DNA from 3 places in the Micromonospora sp. M71_S20 genome. Region 3 is predicted to be linked to each of the others. Evidence: riboswitches for the same ligand, from Rfam matches in the RefSeq annotation. Region 3 holds a riboswitch; each other region holds the start of a gene.
The links. A riboswitch is a leader RNA that binds a small molecule or an ion and turns the genes downstream of it on or off. The one in region 3 is predicted to bind cobalamin.
Positions count from the first base shown of each region.

Region 1 (5,727 bases), 1.3 Mb from region 3:
CTCCGGCGAGTTGACGTGCTGGTACAGGTTGAGCACGAGGTTGTTGGCGACGATGGTGTCGCCGGTGGCGAAGAACGCGACGAGGCGGCTGACCAGGTGCCGCTCGGCCGGGGAGAGCCGGTCGAGGTCGGCGAGGTCAGCGTGCAGGTCGACCTCCTCCACCGTCCAGGTGTTGCGGATGGCGTCGCGGAAGCGGTCGAAGAAGTGCGGGTAGCGCATCGGGCGCAGGGTGAGATCCATCCCCGGGTCGAGCAGCATGTGTGTGGTCCTCGGTTCGCTGGTGGTCGTGGCGGTCACTGGCAGGCCTCGCACGACTCGGGGTTCTCCAGGGAGCAGGCCAGCGCCTCGTCGACGGTCGCCACCGCCGCGACCACGCCGGCGGCGGCGCGGGCCGGCCCGACGGGCGCGACGGTGGCCTGCTGGATCCGGGTGGCCGGCCGCGAACGCAGGTAGTACGTCGTCTTCAGCCCGGCCTTCCAGGCGTACAGGTACATCGAGGAGAGCTTGCCGATCGTCGGCGCGGCCAGGAACAGGTTCAACGACTGCGACTGGTCGATGTACGGGGCGCGGGCCGCGGCCAGGTCGATCAGCGCCCGCTGCGGCAGCTCCCATGCGGTACGGAACAGCTCCCGCACCTCGGCCGGCAGTTCCGCGACGTCCTGCACGGAGCCCTCGGCGCGCTTGATCGCCGAGCGGATCCGCTCCGTCCACAGGCCACGCGCCTTCAACTCCCGCACGAGGGCGGTGTTGACCTGGAGGAACTCCCCCGACAGGGTCTCGCGCTTGAACAGGTTGGACACCTGCGGCTCGATGCACTCGTAACAACCGGCGATCGAGGCGATGGTGGCGGTCGGCGCGATCGCCACCAGCAGCGAGTTGCGCAGCCCGTACGCGGCGACCCGCTCCCGCAGCGCGCTCCACCGCGCCGTCTGGGTCCCCGTGACACCCCACAGGTCGGGTTGCAGCTGCCCGCGCGCCGCCCGGGTCTGCCCGTACGCCGGGTGGGCGCCCGAGCGTCGCGCCAGGTCGGCGGAGGTCTCCAGGGCGGTCAGGTACAGCTCCTCGCTGATCCGGGTGGACAACTCCCGGGCGGCCGGGGAGTCGAACGGCAGCCGCAGCGCGAAGAACACGTCCTGCAGGCCCATCAGGCCGAGCCCGACGGGACGCCAGCGGGGATTGCTCGCCGCCGCCTGCGGCGTCGGGTAGTAGTTGATGTCGATGACCCGGTCGAGGTACGTCACGGCGGTGCGGACGGTGGCGCGCAGCCGCTCCCAGTCGATGCCGTCCGCGCCCAGGTGGGCGGCGAGGTTCACCGAACCGAGGTTGCACACGGCGGTCTCGGCGTCGCTGGAGACCTCGACGATCTCGGTGCACAGGTTGGACAGGTGCACCACGTTGCCCGCCTCGGCGGTCTGGTTGCACAGCCGGTTCGCGGCGTCCTTGAACGTCATCCACCCGTTGCCGGTCTGGGCGAGGGTGCGCATCATCCGTCCGTACAGCTCCCGCGCCGGGACCTGCCGCACGTAGCGGCCCTGCTCCTCGGCGGCCCGGTACGCCGCGTCGAACTCCTCCCCCCACAGGTCCGGCAGCTCCGGCACCACGTCCGGGTCGAACAGCGACCACACCCCGTCGGACTCCACCCGCCGCATGAACTCGTCCGGGATCCAGTTGGCCAGGTTCAGGTTGTGGGTGCGCCGGGCGTCCTCACCGGTGTTGTCCCGCAGTTGGAGGAACTCCTCGACGTCCGGGTGCCACGGTTCCAGGTAGACGCAGGCCGCCCCCTTGCGCCGGCCGCCCTGGTTGACCGCCGCCACCGAGGCGTCCAACGTCCGCAGCCACGGCACGATCCCGTTGGACTGCCCGTTGGTGCCCCTGATCAGCGCGCCCCGCGAGCGGACCCGCGAGAACGCGATGCCGATCCCTCCGGCGAACTTCGACAGGTTCGCCACCTGCGCGTACCGCTGGTAGATCGAGTCGAGCTCGTCGCGCGGGGAGTCGACCAGGTAGCAGGAGGACATCTGGGTGTGCCGGGTGCCGGAGTTGAACAACGTCGGCGAACTCGGCAGGTACGCCAGGCTCGACATCAGCCGGTAGAACTCGATCGCCTCGTCCGGTGCCTGCGACAGGCCGCAGGCCACGCGAAGCAGCCAGTACTGCGGGGTCTCCAGCACCAGCCGGCTCGTCGGGTGGCGCAGCAGGTACCGGTCGTAGACCGTCCGCAGCCCGAAGTACTCGAAGCGCAGGTCACCGCGCGGATCGACGGCCGCGTCGAGGGCGCTCGCGTGGGCGGCGACGAACGCCGCGGTGTCGTCGCCGATCAGGCCCTCGGCGTGGCCGCGCCGGATCGCCTCGCTGAAGGAGCCGATGCCCTGCCGGCGGACCTCCTTGTCGACGTACCCGGCCAGCAGGCGGGCGGCCAGCCGCGAGTACTGCGGCTCCTCACCGAGCATCTCCGCGGCGGTCTGGATGGACAGCCGGTCCAGTTCGGCCGTCGTCGCCCCGTCGTACAGGCCGCTGATCGTCCGGGTCGCCACCCGCAGCGGGTCGACGTCGGCGAGGTCGTCGGCCCACCGCTCGACCGCACGGACGATCCTGTTGACGTCGACCGCCTCGGTGCCGCCGTCGCGCTTGCGGACCCGCATCTGCGGCCGCCGCTGGCCCGCCACGGCCGCATCGTCGGCCGGAACAACCTCGGTGACTGTCACCACTCACTCCTCGCGAGCCTTGATCCCAGACGGAATTCCTGGGCACGCGGGGAGCGGACACCGACGACGACGCGCGCCGGGCACGCGTCGGGATGGCGTCGGCCGTCCCACGCGGCCTCGGACCGCCGCACACCCGGATGCGGGCGTACGGCGCACTGGCAGGTCTTCGGACTCGCGGGCGCGACCGGACTCGCCGGTCTCCTACTGGCCGTCGCTTCCCAGGCCGCTGGCGGCCCAGTGCTGATGACGGCGGTCGTTCCCACTCACCGCTGCGGGGCAGTCCCGGATTCCCACCGGGTTCCCTCTTGCCTCGACCGCTCCGGATGAGCGGCCGAACCAGCTGCGCCGACACCATATATAGGGTTGGCGTCGTTGTCACACCCCACATGTCGGTCTCGGGCGTGTCGTCGGCGGCCCGGGTGACGCCCGTCGATCGCCGGCCCGGCGTCCGCGTCGATGCCCGCCCGCGGCGGCTCGCAGGGCTGTCGTCCCCTCGGTACAGTCGCGGCCGTGGACACCACAGGCGCCTGAGTGTGCTGGGCCCGGATCGCGCTCCACCACGGCGGGCAGCAGCGGCGACTGTGGCCGGAGGAGGATCGGCCGGCGGCGCGGTCCTGGTCTGCCGGGTGCGCGAATTCCACAACTGGCACGGACGTGGGAGCGGACCGGGATCCTGTGGTCACACGATCCCGGTCCGCCCCCAGGGCGGTGCGGTCAGACCTTGGTGACCCGGACGGCGTCAGCCACCACGTAGCCGGGGGTGCTGGTCCAGCGGCTCACCGCGACCAGGTTGCGGTCACCGGCGGCCAGTCCGAAGGTGCCCAGCGAGCGCCACACGCCGCCGCTGGAGCGCTGGTCCACGTTGACCGTGCGGTTGCCCGAGGCGGTGACGACGACGTGCGGGGCCGAGCTGTTGTAACCGGGGTCGGCCGGGTGCCGCACCTCGATCCGGTAGTCGCCGGCCGTCGGGATGTTCACCTTGAACCAGGCGGCGTCGCTGGCGGGCGTGGGGTTGGCGAAGCGGTAGTCGGCCCCGTAGCGCTGGGCCGAGTACGAGGAGGTGCCCCAGTTGGTGCTCGCCGTGAACCGCCCCGCCGTGGCGTTGTCCACGATGGTGCCGCCCGTGGGCGGCGGGTTGGTGGTGCCGAGGCCGAGGTAGGCGGCGATACCCTCGGCGTGCCCCCGGGCGACGGCGGTGATGAAGTCCGCCCGCTTGAGCAGGTTCGAGTCGGCGACGCTGTCGATGAAGAGGTTCTCGGTCAGCACCGCGGGCATGGCCGCCTCGCGCAGCATGTGGAAGTTCGCGGTCTTCAGCCCTCGGTCGGTGACCCCGCCGATCGTCCGCATGGCGCCGATCACCCTCGGGTGCAGCGCGTTGTGCAGGTTGACGGTGGCCGCCCCCGCCGTCGGGTACCGGTAGCTCTCGAAGCCGGTGCCGCCGCCGGAGTTGATGTGCACGCTCACGAGCAGGTTCGCGCCCCACGCGTTGGCGTCGTCCGTGCGGTACGCCAGGCTGCGGGTGATGTCGGTCGTCCGGGACATCCGGACGTCGACGCCCCAGTTGGCCAGCAGGATGTTGCGCAGTTGCAGGGAGATGTCGAGCGTCAGGGCCTTCTCCTGCAGCCCGTTGCCGACCGCGCCGGGGTCGGTGCCGCCGTGGCCCGGGTCGATGTAGACCTTCGGCAACGCCGCCCACGCGGGGCCGGCGACGATGGGGACGGCCGCGGCGCCGGCGACGGCCGCCAAGAGGGTACGCCGCCGAAGCGTCGGGTTGTCGAACATGTGCACCTCGTCATCGGGAGAGATCGACACTGCTCGGCAATATAGCGGGACATCGATAGAACATGAAAGATGTCTACGTCCCTGGATCTGAGATATGAAGGTTTCCTCCTCCGGGCCACCGCGCCGGCCCGTGCCCCGCCGGCGCGCCCGGGCCGGGCGGGGCACGCTGGCCATCGTCGACGAGCCGCGCCGGCCCGACGCCGACCGCCCCGGACGGGACCGGTCGCCGAAGCCGTACGACACCCGTCAGTCATTCGCCGCCCCCTCGATGGACACCCCCTCGCGGGCACCGTCGAAGCGACCCCGGCCACGACGTCCACCGACGCTCACATCACCTGAGCTGACCATTCCATCTGCCAGAGCGATCCCGTGTTCAGCGATCAGACGGGTGATCCCCGGATACCAGGACGCGGAACTCGCGTAATGGTGCTGAAGTGCCGGACTGGAAGAGAACGTGTCGACGATGTACGCCCTCCACCCCTCCTCGCCCTTGGCGTTCAAGTCCTTCCGTCGATACCAAATCCACTCGAAGGTGTCCAGGATCAGTTCCGCGGCAGCTCGGATCCTGTGCCGATCCGGCTCATCGTCACCGACAGGCTTTCCGTCATAAAAGTAGGGCCGGATCTCGGGATATTCCAGGAACGTCTTGTCCAACTCCCTGAAGAGACCGATGACGCCGTAGTAAGTGGAGACGTGATGGGCCCGCCGGGACAAACGGTGGCTGTAGATCGCAGACAGCACCGCGGTCACTATCGCCACGACTGCCAAGATGTCTGATGATTCCATGCAGGATCCCGGTATTTCCATTCTAGGAATAAGACCTCGACGGGGAAGAAGACACGAGCCACCACGCTGGAATCACGCCCGGAGCGACCCCGGCCGTCGCCGACCGGGCTCGCCGCCGTCCACTGGCGTCCAGGTGCAGCGCAAACGTTCGTCAAGAGCGCGGTGACAACGGGGGCGACCAAACCGCCCGACGACTCCGGTCAGGCGTCTCGTAGATTGACTCATACCAACATTGTCCTGACAGCCGCAACCCGACTCGGCATCTCGACACTCCTGTGGGGCTCACGTGGCCAGGGCGACGAAACCGACGCGGCGGGCGGTGCGGCCGCCCCAGACATGGATGAAGCCTTGTGGTACGTTCGGCGTCGCTGTGCTGCGAGCTGAGGAGGTGAGACCGATCAACGCTATGACAGGTCGGGACTCCCTCCCCCGCACGGCCTAGGGAGTGTCCGCA
Region 1 is NZ_RCCV01000001.1:3,594,353-3,600,079, reverse strand. Features, by position in the region: gene DER29_RS15500 (ribonucleotide-diphosphate reductase subunit beta) at 1-258, opposite strand, end outside; gene DER29_RS15495 (ribonucleoside-diphosphate reductase subunit alpha) at 294-2,642, opposite strand; cobalamin riboswitch at 2,845-3,061, opposite strand; gene DER29_RS15490 (N-acetylmuramoyl-L-alanine amidase) at 3,420-4,517, opposite strand; gene DER29_RS15485 (hypothetical protein) at 4,734-5,273, opposite strand.
Region 1: another riboswitch for cobalamin. It lies ahead of DER29_RS15495 (ribonucleoside-diphosphate reductase subunit alpha); the one in region 3 lies ahead of bluB (5,6-dimethylbenzimidazole synthase).

Region 2 (5,727 bases), 2.4 Mb from region 3:
CGATCCTGCTCGCCACGTTCGGCGCGGGCGTGGCGGTGCTCGCCGGGTCCGGACCGGTGGCGATCGCCGGCGTCGCGCTCTGGGGGATCGGCGCGTCGCTGGGCTTCCCGGTCGGGATGAGCGCGGCGGCCGACGAGGAGCAGCGGGCGCCGGCCCGGGTCAGCGTGGTCGCCGTGATCGGCTACACCGCCTTCCTCGCCGGCCCGCCGCTGCTCGGCCTGCTCGGCGACCGGGTCGGCACGCTGCACGCCCTGCTCGTGGTGCCGCTGCTGCTGCTGCCCACCCTCGCCCTGGTGCCGGCCACCCGCCCGCCGGCCCGCTGAGGTCGCCTGGCAGGGCACTCACACCCCGCTCGCAGCCGCCTCGCAGGTTTGGGTGCTGCACTGGGAGGACCCGGAGGAGAGGAGCGGGACATGGGCTGGTTCAACCGGCGGTCGCGGGCCGCCGACCCGACCCCGACGAAGCTCGACCGGGAGGCGACCCGGGAGGACCTGGCCGCGCTGGAGGCGTTCGTGACCAGCCGCCAGGGCGTGGAGTTCTACCTGGAACCGGAGACCACCGCGACGGACACCACCGTGGTCGCCATCGCCCACGACGGCGAGTGGATCCGCCGGCGCACCGGCTCGCCGCGTGCCGCCGGGTCCATCGCCCGCAAGCACGCGGTGCCGCTGTACGAGGCCGCCCGCACCGGCTACCCGGAGCGGATGCGGGCGTGGAACCGGGCCCACCCGGAGCGCCACGCCCGCTGACCGGTACGCCCGTCGTCAGGCGCGCTCGCGTCGCCCGAGTCGGAAGAGCCGCGCCACGAGCACGGCGGCGGACCCCAGCGTCGCGGTGGCGAGCAGCACCATGAACGTCGGATAGAGGTACGCCACCTGGACCCAGGCGACGTCGCGGCCCCGGTAGAGCGCGCCGACCACCCGGTGGATCGAGGCGAGCAGCAGCAGGGGCGCGAGCAGCGGGAGCAGCCTCACCAGCGTCCACGGGCGTACCACCCGGCCGGCCGCCCAGCGGCGCGAGCGGAGCACGGCCCGACCCGCGAGCGCCGCCGTGGCGACGGCGAGCACCAGCAGCACCGCGTCGACGACCACGAGCGGCGTACCCGCCGGGGGTGGCGGCGTTCCCTCGATCAGCGCGATGAGCCGCTCGGCGAGGGCTGAGGCGTGGCCGTGGGACAGGCCGGTGTTCGCCATGACCGCCACACCGTGGCCGGATGCGGGCAGCAGCGCCTGGTACGCCGTCGAGGTGAACAGGTCGCCGCCGTGTCCGATCGTCGGCGCCCCCGAGGCGGTCCTTCCGACGGACCAGCCGAGGGCGTAGGAGCCCGAGACGGCCGACGGGCGGTGCAGCGTGGCGAGGCCCGGAGGGGAGACGATCGACGTGCCGTCCGGGCCGCGACCCCGGTTGCCCTGCGCGACCAGCCACGCCGCCATGTCGCGCGCGGAGCTGAGCACCCCGCCGGAACCGTTGCCGAAGGCCGGCGGCTCCGGCAGGGCGACGGCCGCGCCGAGGATCATCAGGTGACCGCGCGCGCTCGCCGGCAGCTCGGCGGCCACGTCGATGGTGCGGCTGTCGGCCATGCCGAGCGGACCGAAGACGTAAGTCCGTAGGTAGTCGTCGAACGTGCGGCCGCTGACGACCTCCACCAGGCGCGCGGCCACCTGGAAGTTCGGGTTGTGGTACTCCCACCGCGTGCCGGGGGCGGCGGCCAGCCGCGCGGTGCGCATCCCCGCCACGGCCTCCCGCAACGAGCCCGGCTGCCGCCGGCTGAACGCGGGAAACGTCCTGTCCGACATACCGGAGGTCTGCTCCAGTCCAGCAGCTGCCGTACGGTGATCGTGGCCGCGCGGGGATCGGCCATCGTGAACTCGGGCAGGTGCCGCCGGACCGGGCCGTCGAGTTCCACCCGGCCGGCCTCCACCAGCTGCATCACCGCCAGGGCGGTGAACGACTTGCTCACCGACGCCACGGCCATGGGGGTGTACGCGGTGACCGGGGCGCCGGCAGGGGTGTGGCCGTAGCCGGCGGCGTGCAGCACGTCGGTTCCCCGGGTGACGGCCACCGCGACACCGGGCAGCCCGGTCGCCTCGCGGTACTCCCGGACGAGGGCGTCGACGGCAGGGGCGTCGACACGGGCCGGAGATCCGGCGGCGGGCGCCGGAGCCGGCGACGCGGCGAGCGCCACGGCGGCGACCGCGGCGAGGAATCGGACGGTCATGCCGGGATTCTGGGCCGGCCGACCGCCCGCGCACATCGGAGCGCGGTCCGGACCGGCATCGGACCCTGGTCCGACGCCCGGCGGTCGTCGGGCGGATACGGTGGCCGGGTGGTCACCATGGAGCGGCTCGGGCCGCGGCGGCTGGTGGCGTTCGACGCGCTGGCGGCAGTGGCCCTCGTACCCCTCGCGGTGTTCCGGACGCCCGCCGCCCCGGTGCTCGCCGGAGGACTGGCCGTGCTGTTCGGGCTCCCCCTCGCCCTCCGCCGGCGCTGGCCATTGCCGGTGCTCACCGTCGTGGTGGTGGCCGGGGCCGTGGCGGTCGCGGTCGGGGTCGCCGGCGACGCCGTGGTGTTCGCGGTGGCGCTCGCGCTCTACCCGCCCGCCCTGTGCGCCCCCACCCGGCGGGCCGGGGCGGCGCTCGTCGGGGCGCTCGCGGGCGTCACGGCAGGGGGCGTGTCGGCCACGGCGGTACCCGGGCTGCCGGTGGTCCCGATCCGGCCGGGGGAGGAGTCGTTCGCGGCCACGCCGGTGCCGGTCCTGCTCTACGCCGCGACCGTGATCGCCGGCTCGTGGGCGCTCGGCCGGGCGGTACGCGCCCGCCGGCAGCACGCCGCCCAGCTCGCCGAGCTGCGTGCCGACCGGGCGGTGGCCGAGGAGCGGTTGCGCATCGCCCGGGACATCCACGACGTGGTCGGGCACAGCCTGAGCGTGATCGCGATGCGGGCGGCGGTCGCCAACCACCTCGCCGACAGCCATCCCGGCCAGGGCCGGGACGCCCTGGCCGCGATCGAGCGGGTCAGCCGGGCGGCCCTCGACGACGTCCGGGTCGTGCTCGGCGCGCTGCGCGATCCGGTCGACACCGCGCCGAGCTTCGCCGAACTCGACCGGCTGATGGCGGACGTCCGCCTCGCCGGCGTCGCCGTCGACCTGGAGGTGGCGCCCGACCTGTCGCGGGTGCCGGCGGCCGTGCAGGCCTCGGCGTACCGGATCGTGCAGGAGGCGCTCACCAACGTGCTGCGCCACGCGGGCCCGACCCGCTGCCGGATCGCCGTCGCGATCGGGCCCGGGGTGCTGACCGTCGCCGTCGTCGCGACCGGACGGCGGGGCGTGCCGTGGGGCCGCCCGGCCACGGCCTGCGGGGGATGCGCGAACGGGCGGCGATGCACGGCGGCAGCCTGGAGGCCGGCCCCGCGCCCGGCGGCGGGTTCGCCGTCCGTGCCCGGTTGCCGTTCACCGTGGGGGTGTCCGACGATGAGTGAGCCGGTACGCGTGCTCCTGGCCGACGACGAGGCGCTGCTGCGCGGGGCCCTCCGCCTGCTGGTCGACGCCACCCCCGGGATGACCGTGGTGGCGGAGGCCGGCACCGGGCGCGCCGCCGTGGAACTCGCACGGGCGTACGCGCCCGACGTGGTCCTGATGGACATCCGGATGCCCGAACTGGACGGTATCGCCGCCACCGAGCAGGTCACCGCGCTCCGGGACGCGCCGCGGGTGCTCATCCTCACCACGTTCGACCTCGACGAGTACGTGTACCGGGCGTTGCGTGCCGGGGCGAGCGGTTTCCTGCTCAAGGACACGCCACCCGTGCGGCTGCTCGACGCGATCCGGGTGGTCGCCGCCGGCGAGGCGCTGCTGGCCCCGAGCGTCACCCGGCGGCTCATCGCCGAGTTCACCCGACTGCCGGCCGCCCGGCGGGTGTCCGGACGGCTCGACGGGGTGACCCGGCGGGAACGGGAGGTGTTGACGTTGATCACCCGTGGGATGTCCAACGCCGAGATCGAGCGGCACCTGCACCTCAGCCGGGGCACCGTGAAGACGCACATCGGCCGGTTGCTGACGAAGCTGGCCGCCCGCGACCGGGCGCAGCTGGTGATCGCGGGCTACGAATCGGGGCTCGCCGGCCGGTGAGCCGACGTCGACCGTGGTCGAGGTCCCCGTCACCACGTCGGGCAGACGAGGACGCTTCCCGCGCGCCGCAGCCTGCCTGCTGGGGAAGCGGAACGGCACGCGGGCGCCGGGGTGCGCGCGGGTGCCGGGACGCTCGGCCCGTGCGCGTTCCGGGGCCACCGTCACGGTATTCGGCGGCTCAGACCTTACATCGGTCGACGACAATGCGAAAGGCGTGCCTGAAAGGGCGTAATGATCGCTCCCCGTCGATCGACACGAGGTGCCGTGAGCCGGGGTGGGGCGGCGTTGACCGGCGGCCCGGGGTGTGGCAGCATTCGCGGCCTGACGGCAGTGAAGGAAGCCGGTGCGATTCCGGCGCGGTCCCGCCACTGTCACCGGGGAGCGATCCCCCCTCGTGAGTCACGGCCGTGCGTGCGCGGTTGGAAGGCCGGGGGAGAGCGTCGATCCGGGAGCCAGGATACTTCGGCCGTCGGAGCGATTCCAGGGCGTGGACACCCGAGGAGGACCCGATGACGCACCGCGTCTCCCCCATCGACGATCATCGTCGCATCGTGCCCGGTCGTGCCAGCGGCCCCGCTGGCGGCGGCTCTCCCGCGGGCGGCTGCAACGCTGCCCCGCCGGTCAGCCGCCGGGCCGCCGCGCACCCGCCGGCCCGCACCGCGCCCGCCGTCGGTCGCCCGGCATTCGGTGGTGCCCGCACCGTGACCGGCCGGCTCGCCGCCGTGCCCGGGCGCGCCCTCGCCACCTACCGCTGACGCCCGCACCGCGCCGCCCGACCCCGCCGGCCCGCCGGTGAGCCGGCCGCCGGCCCGTCGTACCCGCTGAACCGCGCCCATCCCCGCATCGCCCGGTCGTCCCCGCGTCGACCCGGGCGTCACTCTCCGGAGCTGTCCGTGCGCATCCTGCTGCTGTCCACCGCCGACACCGACCTGCTCGCCGCCCGCGCCAGCGACGCCGACTACCGGCTCGCCAACCCCGCCCGGGTCGCCGCCGACGCCGTGCCGGCGCTGCTCGACGGCGTCGACCTCGCCGTCGTACGCCTGCTCGGCGGCCGGCAGGCGTGGCCGGACGGGCTCGCGGCGGTGCTGGCCTCCGGCGTGCCGACGGTCGTGCTCGGCGGCGAGAACGTGCCGGACGCGGAGCTGATGGCGGCCTCCACCGTGGCCTCCGGGGTGGCCACCCAGGCGCTGGCCTACCTGGTCGAGGGCGGGCCGGAGAACCTCGCCCAGCTCGCCCGGTTCCTCTCCGACACGGTGCTGCTCACCGGCGAGGGCTTCGCTCCGCCCGCGCCCACCCCGACGTACGGCATCCACGGCGAGCGGCCCACGCGGCCGGACCGGCCGACGGTCGGGATCGTCTTCTACCGGGCGCACGCCCTCGCCGGGAACACCGGGTTCGTCGACGTCCTCGCCGACGCGGTCGACGCGGCCGGCGGCGACCCGCTGCCCATCTACTGCGGCTCGCTGCGCGGACTCACCGCCGGCGCGGGGCCGCTCGGGCTCTTCGCCCGCTGCGACGCCCTGCTGGTCACCGTGCTCGCCGCCGGCGGCACGGTCGCCGCCGACGCCTCCGGCGGAGGGGACGAGGACGCCTGGGACGTG
Region 2 is NZ_RCCV01000001.1:4,722,716-4,728,442, reverse strand. Features, by position in the region: gene DER29_RS20310 (MFS transporter) at 1-323, shown strand, start outside; gene DER29_RS20305 (hypothetical protein) at 414-749, shown strand; gene DER29_RS35490 (serine hydrolase domain-containing protein) at 765-1,814, opposite strand; partial or broken gene DER29_RS36335 (serine hydrolase domain-containing protein) at 1,832-2,218, opposite strand; partial or broken gene DER29_RS35485 (sensor histidine kinase) at 2,336-3,058, shown strand; gene DER29_RS35480 (response regulator transcription factor) at 3,470-4,126, shown strand; cobalamin riboswitch at 4,460-4,589, shown strand; gene DER29_RS20290 (hypothetical protein) at 4,636-4,881, shown strand; gene cobN (cobaltochelatase subunit CobN) at 5,020-5,727, shown strand, end outside.
Region 2: another riboswitch for cobalamin. It lies ahead of DER29_RS20290 (hypothetical protein); the one in region 3 lies ahead of bluB (5,6-dimethylbenzimidazole synthase).

Region 3 (5,727 bases):
GGATGCCCGCCGGCAAGCGCGTGTCGGCGAGCTTCACGTCGCCGCTGGACCGCTACCGGAGCCGGGGATGACCGCCGTGGCCGGCCGGCACGACCAGGGCCGGGTGAGCATCTTCCTCGCGGTGGCGATGGTCGGCGTCCTCTCCGTCATCGGCCTGGCCTTCGACGGCGCGGGCCAGCTGCGCACGTTGCAGCGGGCCGACAACCTCGCGGCCGAGGCCGCCCGCGCCGGCGGCCAGGCCATCGACCGGGCCACCGCCATCGAGGGCGGGCCGACCCGGATCAACCGTCCCCAGGCCCGCCGGGCCGTCGCCGACTACCTCGCCGCCGCCGGCGCCGCCGGCCACACCGTCAGCTTCCCGGTCGTCGACGGGGAGACCCGGGTCCGGGTACGCGTCACCGTCACGCACCGCAGATCCATGCTCGGCCTGTTCGGCTTCGACGAGACCGTCACCGTCTCCGGCGAGGCGACCGCGCGGCCGCTCACCGGGGCACCGTAGGAAGGGAAGGCAGCCATGGCCGCATCGGGGCGTTCCGCCGTACGGCGGACCGGACGCATCCTGACCGGGTTCGGCGCGCTCGTCGTGCTCTGCGCGGTGCTGGTCGGCGCGCCGGTGGCGCTGCTCGCCCTCGCCGGCAACCCGTTGCCCGATCACCTGCCCACCGTCGCGGAGATCGGCTCGACGCTGACCAGCCGCGACGACGGGCGGCTCTTCCTGCGGGCGCTGGCGCTGGCCGGCTGGTTCGGCTGGGCCACGTTCGCCCTCTCCGTCCTGGTCGAACTCTGCGCGCAGGCGCTGCGCCGACCCGCGCCCCGGCTGCCGGGAATGAGTCGCCAGCAGCGGGCCGCCGCCGCGCTGGTCGGTTCGGTCGCGCTGATCCTCGCGGCCAGCCCGGCGGCGAGCGCGGCGACGGCGGTCGCCGGCCCGTACGCCCTGCCGTCGGCAGCGGCCGCGACCGCGCAGCCGACTGTCGCGGAGGCCGCCTGGCCGGGTCCGGCCGCGCGCACCTGGTCCGCCTCGGCCGCCCAGGTCGCCCGGCCCGCCTCGGCCGCTCCGGTCACTCGGCCGCTGTCGGCCGCCCTGCCTGCTCAGCCCCCGACGACTGTCCCGGTTGCACGGCCGGCATCGGCCGCCTCGGCCGCGCCGGCCGACCTGTCCGCTCCTGCCGACTCGGACGACGGCGTGGCGGTCTACCGGGTGGCCCGGGGCGACCACCTGGGCGCCGTCGCCCAGCGCTACCTGGACGAGTTCGCCGACTACCGGGAGTTGGCCGAGCTGAACCGGCTCGGCGACCCCGACCGGATCCACCCCGGCCAGTTGCTGAAGCTGCCCGGGGACGCCGAGGACCGGGGGGCCCGCCGGCACGCCACCGGCCGCCTCGTCGCGCGCCCGACCCCGCCCGCTCCCACCCGGCCGGCCCCGCAGCCGGCGCCGGGGAAGGTCGCTCCCGAGCGGGCGACGCCGCCCCCGCCGGCCGCCGAGGCCCCGGTGCCGCCCCCGGCGGAGAGGGACGCCGGTCAGGCCCCGACGGTGACGGTGGGAGCCGCCCGGGCCGGCGAACCCGATCGGGTGAACAGGCCCCTCGCGGTCTCCGCCGTCCTGGCGGTGGCGAGCATCGTCGGCGCGCAGATCGGCGCGGTCCTGGGCCTACGCCGCCGACCGGGCCACGTACCGGCCGGCGCCGCCCGGACCACGGCCGCCGCCCGCCGTGGCACCGCCGCGCGCGACACCACCACGACCAGGCGCGGCCCGGGTCGCCGGGACGTCGGCACCACCCCGCGCGGCAGCGCGACCACGGCCGACCGGGACGGTACGGACGCCGGCACCCACGACTCCGCACACCCGACCGGTCACGGCTCCGCGTACGCCAGCGGCATCGTTCACGCGGGCAGGACCGCCCCCGGCACGGCCACCGGCGTCGGCACCTACGACGGCGGGCTGACCGCCGGCGCCCGCGACGACGATCTGACCGGCCACGGCCGAACCCACCCGGGTTCGTCCCGCGACACACCAATCGGCCGCCACCGCCGCCCCTGACCCATCCACCCTGCTCACACCCGCCGACGCCCTACCACCCACCCCACCCCACCCCGCCCAACCGAAACCGCTTCGCTCGGGCGACCACCGATACCGCTCGGGTGATCAAGAGGTTTGGTCACGGCAGGCAGATCGAACTCGCCCCAAACCTCTTGATCGACATCGGAGGCCGAGGCCGGAGAGCACGGGACCGGGCGGGCCGAGCCGGGCGGGCCGAGCCGGATAGGGGCATGGCCCAGCCGGACAGCACGGCAGCCGGGCCGGGAGGGCGCAGGGTGCCGGTCAGGGGAGGCGGGTCTCCAGGACGCCGTTGACGACGCGGGTCGGCAGGACCTGCTGGTCGTTGCCGGACGGGCCGTGTACGACCTCGCCGCCGTTGAGACGGAACGCGCTGCCGTGCCACGGGCAGACCACGCACGCGTGCCCGTCGATCTCGCGCACCTCGCCCTCGCCCAGCGGGCCGCTCTGGTGCGGGCAGCGCTCCAGCATCACGGTGACCTCGTCGCCGTGCCGGTAGAGGATCACCGAGACGTCGTCGACCTCCCGGGTGATCAGCTTGCGCTCCGGCAGGGCGGCCATGTCCGCGATCGAGTGCCAGCCGTCGCTCATCCGGTGCAGCTCGGAGATGCTCTGGTTGACCTGCGCGCCCTGCTTGTACGCCAGGTGCCCGCCGAGGTACGCCCCCATGCTGGCGGCGCCGAGCCCGAGGAAGCCGAGCGTACGGCCGAGGTTGTGCCGGCCGGTCATCCGCGCGGCCACCGAGCCGGCGTAGAACGCCAGGCCGACGCTGTTGGACGCGGCGTGCACCAGGCCGACCCGGCGCTGGTCGCGGGCGAGTGCCGCCCAGTCGTTGAGGCCGGCGACCGCGGCCGGGAGGGCGCTGACGGTGCCCACCGTGCACAGGGTGGTGGCGGCCCGGCGCTGTCCCGGCATGAGGTCCAGCACCGCCGTGCTGATCCACGCGCCGACCGGCACCTGCACCATCGCCGGGTGCAGCGGATGGCCCAGCCACACGCCGTGCAGCAGGTCGCGGACCCGCTGCGGTCGGAGGGTGGCCTGGACGGCGCGCTGCAACCGGTCGCCGACCCGGTCCAGGCCGGATGCCTGTTCGATCTTCGTCAAGAGTGCTCGCACCCGTACCGACTTCCCGGCAGGAGCCGGCGCAAACCGGTCGGCGGTGACGGATCCGCAGCCGTACGTGATCGGGCCCCCGCAGACCCGTAACGGGACGCCCCACCGAGGTCAGCTCTCCCGTGCCGCCCAGCGGTCGTGGTGGATCGCGTCGGCCAGCGGGCGCTTCTGCCGCCAGCCGTGCCGGGCCAGGTCGGGTACGGGCTCGAAGTGGGTGACCGGCCCGAGGCAGAGCCACGCCACCGGCCGGATCCCGTCGGGGATGCCGAGCAGCTCGGCGAGCCAGGGCTCCCGGTAGAACGACACCCAGCCCACCCCGAGCCCCTCGGCGGTCGCGGCGAGCCAGAGGTTCTGGATGGCGAGGCAGGTCGAGTAGAGCCCGGTGTCGGCGATGGCGTGCCGGCCGAGCACGGCGGGGCCGCCCCGGGACTGGTCGTGGGTGACCACCACCGACAGCGTCGACTCCAGGACGCCGTCGATCTTGATGCGGGCGAACCGCTCGGCCGCCTCCCCGTCGAGCGTCGCGGCGAACGTGTCCCGCTCGGTGCGGACGTGCTCGTGGAACCGGCGGCGCAGCTCCGGGTCGCGCACCAGGACGAAGTCCCAGGGCTGCGAGTAGCCGACGCTCGGCGCGGCGTGCGCCGCCGCCAGCACCCGGTCCAGCGTCTCCTCGGGCACCGGCGCCCCGGTGAACTGGGCGCGTACGTCCCGGCGGCGGTGGATGACGTCGTACAGATCCAAGGCAGGCTCCCGCTGCGCTCGGCCCACGCCACGCCGGACGCGGGCACCGGACGCGAGGCCGGTCTTCGGACTCCCGGATCGACGCCTGGCCGTCCGCCTTCCCGGCCCGGGCGGGCCAGTGGCTGCGCGTACGCGTGGACGGTGGCTCCCCGGTCACCGCGGCGGGCCCGTGCCGGATTCGCACCGGCTTCCCGATTCTCCCCGCTCGCGCGGGGCACCTCACATGATCGTGCCATCGGGATGCTAGCGCCGCCCGGCCCGTCCCGGTCCGGCGGGCGGCGCGGTGCACCCGCAGCGGTGGAAATCCGGTCGCGGGCCGCCCGCCGCGGTACCACTGTGGTCCGGGTGTACGCACTCTCCTCCCGCCCGCTGCCGGCCGGTCGACCGGCGACCCGACTGACTCTCGCGCTGGGACAGCCCCGGGCCGTGCCGCCCCCGCTGCTGATGCTGCTGGGCATGCTCTCCACCCAGGTCGGGGCGGCCGTCGCCAAGCAACTCTTCGGCAGCACCAGCGCCGGCGGTACGACCACGTTGCGGCTCGGCTTCGCCGCGCTCATCCTGCTGGTCCTGGTCCGGCCGGGGCTGCGCCTGGGCTGGCGCACCGCCGGTCTGGTCGGGGCGTTCGGGCTGGCCCTCGCGGTGATGAACCTCGCCTTCTACGCGGCCCTGGAACGGGTGCCGCTGGGGGTCGCGGTCACCATCGGCTTCGCCGGGCCGCTGCTGGTGTCGCTCGGCGGCAGCCGCCGGCTCGGCGACGTGGCGTGGGCGGCGCTGGCCGGCGGGGGCGTGCTGCTGATCAGCGGGCTCGGCGGGACGGGGGTGGACCGGGTGGGGCTGCTGTGCTGCGTGGCCGTCGCGGTCGGCTGGGCCGGCTACGTGCTGCTCGGCAAGGCGGTCAGCGCCCGGGTGCCGGGCAGCCGGGGCCTCGCGCTGGGGATGGCGGTAGCCGCGCTGGCCGTGCTGCCCTTCGGGGTCGCCGGCAGCGGTACGGCGCTGCTCGACCCGTGGACCCTCGCGCTGGGGGCGGCGGTGGCGCTGCTGTCGTCGGTGCTGCCGTACTCGGCGGAGATGGCGGCGCTGCGCCGGATGCCGGCCCGGGTCTTCGCGGTGCTGCTCAGCCTGGAGCCGGCGATCGGGGCGCTGGTCGGGCTGGTCCTGCTCGGCGAGCTGCTGGCCTGGCCGCAGGCGGTCGGCGTGGCCTGCGTGGTCGGCGCCGCGCTGGGCGCCACCCTGGTCCGCCCGGGCCGGTCCGCCCCGCACTGACGCCTGGCGCCGCCGGCACCGCCGGGGGCATGCTGTCGCAATGGGGGTACGCGTCGAACGCGCCGCGGCGGTGACCACGGTGATCCTGGATTGCCCGGAGGCCCGCAACGCGGTCGACGGGCCGACCGCCCGGGCGCTGGCCGACGCGTTCCGCGCCTTCGAGGCCGACCCCGGCGCCTCCGTGGCCGTGCTCTGGGGGGCCGGCGGCACGTTCTGCGCCGGCGCCGACCTGAAGGCCATCGGCACCCCGAGCGGCAACCGCGTCGAAGCGCAGGGGGACGGCCCGATGGGCCCGACCCGGATGACGCTCAGCAAGCCGGTGATCGCCGCGATCTCCGGTCACGCGGTGGCCGGCGGGTTGGAGTTGGCGCTCTGGTGCGACCTGCGGGTGGCCGAGTCCGACGCGGTGCTCGGGGTGTTCTGCCGCCGCTGGGGAGTGCCGCTGATCGACGGGGGCACGGTCCGGCTGCCCCGGCTGATCGGCGAGAGCCGGGCGATGGACCTGATCCTCACCGGCCGGCCGGTGCCGGCCGAGGAGGCGTACGCCATCGGGC
Region 3 is NZ_RCCV01000001.1:2,335,747-2,341,473, forward strand. Features, by position in the region: gene DER29_RS10575 (TadE/TadG family type IV pilus assembly protein) at 1-71, shown strand, start outside; gene DER29_RS10580 (pilus assembly protein TadG-related protein) at 68-499, shown strand; partial or broken gene DER29_RS10585 (LysM peptidoglycan-binding domain-containing protein) at 515-1,690, shown strand; gene DER29_RS10590 (Rieske 2Fe-2S domain-containing protein) at 2,321-3,172, opposite strand; gene bluB (5,6-dimethylbenzimidazole synthase) at 3,281-3,910, opposite strand; cobalamin riboswitch at 3,949-4,147, opposite strand; gene DER29_RS10600 (DMT family transporter) at 4,256-5,173, shown strand; gene DER29_RS10605 (crotonase/enoyl-CoA hydratase family protein) at 5,214-5,727, shown strand, end outside.